2 regions of the Actinoallomurus vinaceus genome follow, and region 2 is predicted to be linked to the other one. Evidence: riboswitches for the same ligand, from Rfam matches in the RefSeq annotation. Region 2 holds a riboswitch; the other holds the start of a gene.
The links. Region 2 has a riboswitch for glycine ahead of gcvP (aminomethyl-transferring glycine dehydrogenase). Riboswitches for the same ligand answer to the same signal wherever they lie in the genome.

Region 1 (3,403 bases), on a different contig from region 2:
GGAGCCAGACCCGGGTGCGCGTGCGCGCCATGAGAGTCCTCTCGGAGGGGGTACTTAAGGATCTTGGGGCGCGGGCCATGCAACCGGCGTGGCAGGCCACGGTCAATCGGATCGCGGAAAAAGGGTTAATAAACCTTCCTATCAATACGTTTCGTGATCACGCGCTTCCGGACCGGGGCGGGTCGGCGGAACGCGCTGTTCCGCCGGTCCGCCGAGAGCCGGGTCGTCAGGATCCGTCGATCAGGTGCGTGGCGAGGTCGGGGCTGAACTGACCGGCCGGGATGCCCTGGCCGATCCCGCAGGATCCGTCGGAGTCGCCCGGGACCTTCACCCAAAGCAGCATCTCGGCCCCGCCACCGACCTGGGGCGTGACGCCGAGCTTGCGGCCGGCCGGGTTGCACCACTCCCCGTTCTTCGACCCGTTGCCGTTACGGCTGGTGTCGACGATGAACGGGACCTTGCTCGACAGCGAGGCGTTCACCGCCGTGCCGTAGGACTCCGACTCGTCGGTGGTGTAGTAGTTCGAGACGTTGACCGCGAAGCCCCGGACGTTGTGCACGCCGGCGGACTCCAGCCGCTGGGCCATCACGTCCGGGGCGATCCACTTGGCGTTGCCGGCGTCGAGGTACGCCCAGGTGTTCGGCGCCTTGGCCTTGAACTGCTCGGTGGCGAACTTCAGCAGGTCCAGGCGGAACTGCCGGTCCGTGTCGGCCGGAAGGCAGTCGAGCTGGGCGAGGGCGTCCGGTTCGATGACCACGACGGCGGGCCGTGATCCGATCGCGCCGGCGAACGCCGAGATCCACCCCTCGTACTTGTCCTTGTCCGAACCGCCCTTGGACTCGCCCGAGCAGTCCCGGCCGGGAATGTTGTACGCGACCAGGACGGGCAGCTTGTCGGCGGCGTCCGCGGCCCCGACGTACGCCGAGACCGCCGTTCCGATGTCGCCGCTCCAGTCACCGAACCAGCCCGCCGTCGGCTTGTCGGCGATCGCCGACTTGATCCGGGCGGCGCGCGCGTCACCGGGGTTGTCCCGTACCCATTTGGCGGGATTGGAGTCCGGGTCGACGTAGAAGCCGCTGGTCATGTCGATCGGGCTGCCGGCCGCGGCGGCGGGCGCCGCGGCGCGGGCCGCGACGGTGCCCGCCGCCTGACCGGGCGAACACGCTCCGGTCAGGCCGACGACGGCCGCCGCGCCGAGCGCGACCAAGCCGGTGATCCGCCGAGATGTCCTTGAGTGGGCCATGGAGTTCCTCACGCTCGATGCGATGGTGAAAGCCGTGCCCCCGCCGTCGCGCCCTCCCCCGCCGGCCGCTGGTTGATCAACATAATTCGCGATCTTCAGCGGCTGCCCGAGGTTCCACGGGAATTGAGCCGGAAGTCCCGGTCCGCCGCCGGCCGGCTCCCGGTACGCCACCCGGAGGCCCCCGGTACGCGACCTGCGGTGGCCCCGTTTCCCAGGCGGCCCCACGCTGCTAGCCTGGCCATGCCGTTGATCCCGCGCGGGAGAGCGACCTCGCCGCCAGCGAGGTACGCCGAAGGAGCAACTCCTCCCCGGAACCTCTCAGGCCAAAGGAACCGTGCGGACCAGGCGACCTCTGGAAAGCGGAGCGATGCTCCCGCCGAAGGTGCAAGCCCCCCGATCAGGGGGTGAAGCTCTCAGGCACCGATGACAGAGGGGGAGGGCACCGCGACCGCATTTCGCGCGCCAATGGGAGGATGGGATCCCGGCCGCCCGCGTGATAGGAGCCTGCCCCGATGTCCACGCCGGACGCCAAGAGAACACCGTTGCACGAGGTCCACGCCGAGCTCGGTGCCACGGTCACCGAGTTCGCCGGCTACCTCATGCCGCTGCGCTACGGAAGCGAGACCGCCGAGCACCAGGCCGTCCGCACCAGCGCGGGGCTCTTCGACCTGTCCCACATGGGAGAGATCTTCGTCACCGGCCCGCAGGCCGGGGCGGCCCTCGACCACGCGCTGATCGGGCACCTGTCCGTGCTCGCCGTCGGCCGGGCGCGCTACACGATGATCGTCGATCGGGCCGGGGGCGTCCTCGACGATCTGATCGTCTACCGGCTCGCTCCGGAGACCTTCATGGTGGTCGCGAACGCCGCCAACGCCGCGGTCGTTCGCGCCGAGCTCACCGAGCGGGCGAGCGGGTTCGACAAGGCCACCGTCGACGACCGCTCCAACGCGTACGCGCTCGTCGCCGTGCAGGGCCCGAAGGCCCAGGCCATCCTGGAGAAGCTCACCGACGCCGCGCTCGCCGACCTGAAGTACTACGCGATCCTGCCGGGGAAGGTCGCCGGGATCGACGCGCTGATCGCCCGCACGGGGTACACCGGCGAGGACGGTTTCGAGCTGTTCGTCGCGGCGGGTGACGCCGTGGCCGTCTGGCGCGCCGTCACGGAGGCCGGCGGCGACGACCTGCGGCCCGCCGGGCTGTCCGCGCGCGACACCCTCCGCCTCGAGGCCGGCATGCCGCTGTACGGCAACGAGCTGACCGCCGAGACCACCCCGTACGACGCCGGCCTCGGCCGTACCGTCAAGCTGGACAAGCCCGGTGACTTCGTCGGGCGCGCCGCGCTGTCCGCGCGCGCCGACACCCCGCCTGGGCGCACCCTCGTGGGGCTCGTCGCGCGGGGGCGGCGAGTGCCGCGGCACGGGTACGCCATCGTGACGGCGGACGGCACGCCCTGCGGGGTGGTGACCAGTGGTGCGCCGTCCCCGACACTGGGCAAACCCATCGCCATGGCCTACATCGACGTGGACCACGCCGAGGACACCGACCTCGCCGTGGACATCCGCGGTAACCACGAGCCGGTCGACAAGGTAGCGCTGCCATTCTACAGGAGGACTTCGTGAGCACCACCGTTCCCGAGACGCTTTCCTACACCCAGGAGCACGAGTGGATCACCGAGCCGTCCGACGGTGTGGTGACCGTCGGCATCACGGCGTACGCCGCTGACGCGCTCGGTGACATCGTGTACGTGTCGCTGCCGCAGGAGGGCGCGTCCGTCGAGGCCGGAGAGCCGTGTGGCGAGGCCGAGTCGACCAAGTCGGTGAGCGACATCTATGCGCCCGTCACCGGCGAGGTCGTCGCGGTCAACAGCGCCCTTGAAGAGGACCCGGCCGTGATCAACTCCGACCCGTACGGCGAGGGATGGCTGTTCCGGGTGCGCACCGGTGACGACCTGGGCGGCCTGCTCGACGCGCAGGCCTACTCGAAGCTCATCGAGGAGGCGTCATGAGCCTTTCCAACCTGCCTCTGTCGGAACTCGATCCGGAGGTCGCGTCCGCGATCGAGGACGAGCTGCGCCGCCAGCAGTCCACGCTGGAGATGATCGCCTCGGAGAACTTCGCTCCGATCGGCGTCCTCGAGGCGCAGGGCTCGGTGATGACCAAC
Region 2 (3,403 bases):
CGTCCTGCGGCTGCCGACGCGGCCCGCGTCGGTCACCGGACGGCTCCGGTGGGCGTTCGCCGACGGACGGACGATCGTGCGGCGGAATCTCGGCCACCTGAAGTCGCAGCCGGGAGAGCTGGTCGGCCAGCTGGTGTTCCCGGCGGTCATGGTGGTGATGTTCGGCTACGTGTTCGGCAGCGCCATCCCCGTCCCGGGCGGGGGGAACTACCGCGAGTACCTCATGCCCGGCCTGTTCGGGATGACCGCGTTCACGGGCGTGCTGGCCACCGCGACGGTGGTCTCCCAGGACGCCGGCCGCGGTGTCATGGACCGGTTCCGGTCCATGCCGATGGCACGGTCGGCGGTGCCGTTCGGGCAGACGGGCGCGGACATCATCACCGGCACCCTCGGCATGGTCGTCATGGTCGCCTGCGGTTTCGCCGTCGGCTGGCGCCCGCACGAGGGGCCGGTCCGGACCCTGACCGCCTTCGCCCTCCTGGTCCTGCTGCGTTACGCGATCAGCTGGGCCGGTGTGCTGCTCGGCCTGCTGATCAAGGAGGAGACGCTGGACCAGCTCATCCCGCTGATCTTCCCGATCACCATGGTGTCCAACTCGTTCGTGCCGACCACGGGCATGCCGGCGTGGCTGCGCGCCATCGCCGACTGGAACCCGGTCAGCGCGATCGTCGCGGCGTGCCGGGATCTGTTCGGCAGCCCCGGCGTGGTTGGGAACGCCCACCTCGTGTGGCCGCTTCGCCACCCGGTGGCCGCGACCCTGCTGTGGTCGGCCGTTCTGCTGGTCGTCTTCGTCCCGTCGGCGGTGCACCGGTACCGGACGGTGAACCGCTGACGCCGCCCCGCCCCGGACCGGCCGAGGTCATGACGGCGCCACGTCCTCGGCGCCGTCGCCGGGCCGGGGCATGGCCATCGCGTTCGGGAAGGGCAGGGCGCCGGCCTCGACGATCCGCCGCGCGAGCGGGCGAAGGCGGTCGGCCAGCCGGGCCGCGCCGTCCCGGCCGAGGGCGTCCAGCGGCGGGCGGGCGAGCCGGTCGGTGACGTCCTCGATCGCCCGCCGGTCCGCACGGCCCTCGGCGGTGAGAGCGCCGTCCGCGTCGAGGAGGCCCCGGTCCCGCAGCCGGTCGGCGGCGGCCGTCCACTCCTGTTCGGTCCAGCCCCGGTAGCCGCGCTGCTCGGGCGGGGCGAGGCCGAGTGCGCAGGCGACGACGTTCGCCTCGCAGCCGTCGAGCCCGGCGGCGAGCAGGGTGGCGACGTGCCCGTCCCCGCGGAACTCCCGGAGCGCGGTGACGGCGTGCCACAACGCCAGGTGCGGCTCGGCGGGCCTGGGCAGGGCGGCGTGCGCCGCGAACAGGACGCGGCCCGTGGCCGGCGCCGCCTCCACCGCCCGTCCCGCCAGGTCCGCGGCCTCCGCGACGCCGGCCGAGTCCACCAGGTCGCCGAGCAGGCGGCGCAGGGACCGGCCGGCGACGGCCGTCCGGGCGGCGAGGACGGTCTCGGGTGAGGAGTAGCGCCAGGCGTCCGGGATCGCACGGGCGACCATGCGCGGCGCGAAGTTGTAGAACGCGGCCGTGACGACCTCGGGAGCGGGCGCGCCCAGGGCCGCCGACCGGGAGGCGAAGTAGCCCATCCAGAAGCCCTTGAGGCCCGCGTCGGCGTACGCCGCCTTGGCCTCCGGCGCGAAGTAGACGAACGCGTGACAACACTCGATCAGCCGCCAGGTCTCGTCCATCGGACCTCCTCGTCGCCGCCGGGCCGGCCCATCGTCGCATGGGGGCGACGCGCCGATCTCCCGGGGCGTTGATCTCCGGAGCACCGGGCCCGTGGAGAGGGGCGAGGCCTCCGGTAGGGTGGAACCGCCGTCGACCTCGTACGGGAGAGACCTCGCACAGCGTGGTGCGGGGCGCCGAAGGAGCAACCCTCCCCGGAACCTCTCAGGCAAAAGGACCGTACGAGGAAGGCACCTCTGGAAAGCAGGGCCGGCGATCCAGCCGGGTCTCACCGAAGGTGCAAGCCGCGCCCCCGGCGCGGTGAAGCTCTCAGGTTCACTGACAGAGGGGGAGACCGGCCACCGGCCTGCCCGGTGGTGGCTGCGCATCCATCGCACCAGGAGGCTCCCCAATGACCGAGGTCCCCTTCGCCGATCGGCATATCGGGCCGTCGCGCGGCGACCGCGCCGAGATGGCCAAGGCCACCGGCTTTCCGAGTGTCCAGGCCCTCGTCGACGCCGCCGTGCCCACGGTGATCCGCACCGACCGTCCGCTGGACCTGCCTCCGGCGCTGACCGAGGTGCAGGCGCTGGCGCGCCTCCGTGAGCTGGCCTCGGAGAACCAGGTCCTCACCTCGATGATCGGCCTGGGCTACCACGGCACGGTCACGCCCGGGGTGATCCTCCGGAACGTCCTGGAGAACCCGGGCTGGTACACCGCCTACACGCCGTACCAGCCGGAGATCTCCCAGGGCCGCCTCGAGGCGCTGCTGAACTTCCAGACCGTCGTGAGCGACCTGACGGGGCTGCCGGTCTCGAACGCCTCCCTGCTCGACGAGGGCACTGCGGCGGCCGAGGCGATGACCCTCGCGCACCGGGCTGCAAAGGCCGGGGACACCTTCCTGATCGACGCCGACGCGCTGCCGCAGACGATCGAGGTGATCCGCACACGGGCGCTGCCGCTCGGCATCGAGGTCGTCGTCGCCGACCTGTCCGGAGGGCTGCCCGAGGGCGAGTTCTTCGGCGTCCTGCTGCAGTACCCCGGCGCGAGCGGTGTCGTGCGCGACCTGTCGGCCGTGACGGAGGCCGCGCACGAGCGCGGCGCGCAGGTCGTCGTCTCCGCCGACCTGCTGGCCCTGACGCTGCTCACGCCGCCGGGGGAGTTCGGCGCGGACATCGCGGTCGGGACGTCGCAGCGGTTCGGCGTGCCGTACGGCTTCGGCGGCCCGCACGCCGGCTACATGGCCGTGCGCGAGGGCCTGCAGCGGCAGCTGCCCGGCCGCCTCGTCGGCGTGTCCGTCGACGTGGACGGCGACCCGGCCTACCGCCTGGCGCTGCAGACCCGTGAGCAGCACATCCGCCGCGAGAAGGCCACGAGCAACATCTGCACCGCCCAGGTGCTGCTGGCCGTGATGGCGAGCATGTACGCCGTCTACCACGGCCCGGAGGGACTGCGGGGCATCGCCGAGCGGGTCCACGAGCAGGCCGTGCGCCTCGCGGGCGGCCTCGCCGCGCTGGGCGCCGAGATCGCCCATGAGACGTTCTTCGACACCGTGCTCGCCCGCGTTCCGGGCCGCGCCGAGGAGGTCGTACGGCGGGCGCGCGAGGGCGGGATCAACCTGCGCCTGGTGGACGCCGACCACGTGGGGATCGCCTGCGACGAGACGACGACGGACGAGCACGTCACCGCGGTGTGGC

Region 1: it holds a riboswitch for glycine, as region 2 does, so the genes downstream of both, gcvT (glycine cleavage system aminomethyltransferase GcvT) here and gcvP (aminomethyl-transferring glycine dehydrogenase) in region 2, are expected to answer to the same signal.

The regions. Positions count from the first base shown of each region.
Region 1 covers NZ_BAABHK010000023.1:118,170-121,572, forward strand. Annotated here, with positions in the region: gene ABEA24_RS47900 (alginate lyase family protein) at 1-31, opposite strand, end outside; gene ABEA24_RS47905 (glycoside hydrolase family 6 protein) at 227-1,243, opposite strand; glycine riboswitch at 1,491-1,588, shown strand; gene gcvT (glycine cleavage system aminomethyltransferase GcvT) at 1,756-2,862, shown strand; gene gcvH (glycine cleavage system protein GcvH) at 2,859-3,248, shown strand; gene ABEA24_RS47920 (serine hydroxymethyltransferase) at 3,245-3,403, shown strand, end outside.
Region 2 covers NZ_BAABHK010000002.1:713,225-716,627, reverse strand. Annotated here, with positions in the region: gene ABEA24_RS09105 (ABC transporter permease) at 1-832, shown strand, start outside; gene ABEA24_RS09100 (SCO6745 family protein) at 860-1,729, opposite strand; glycine riboswitch at 1,861-1,957, shown strand; glycine riboswitch at 1,959-2,059, shown strand; gene gcvP (aminomethyl-transferring glycine dehydrogenase) at 2,119-3,403, shown strand, end outside.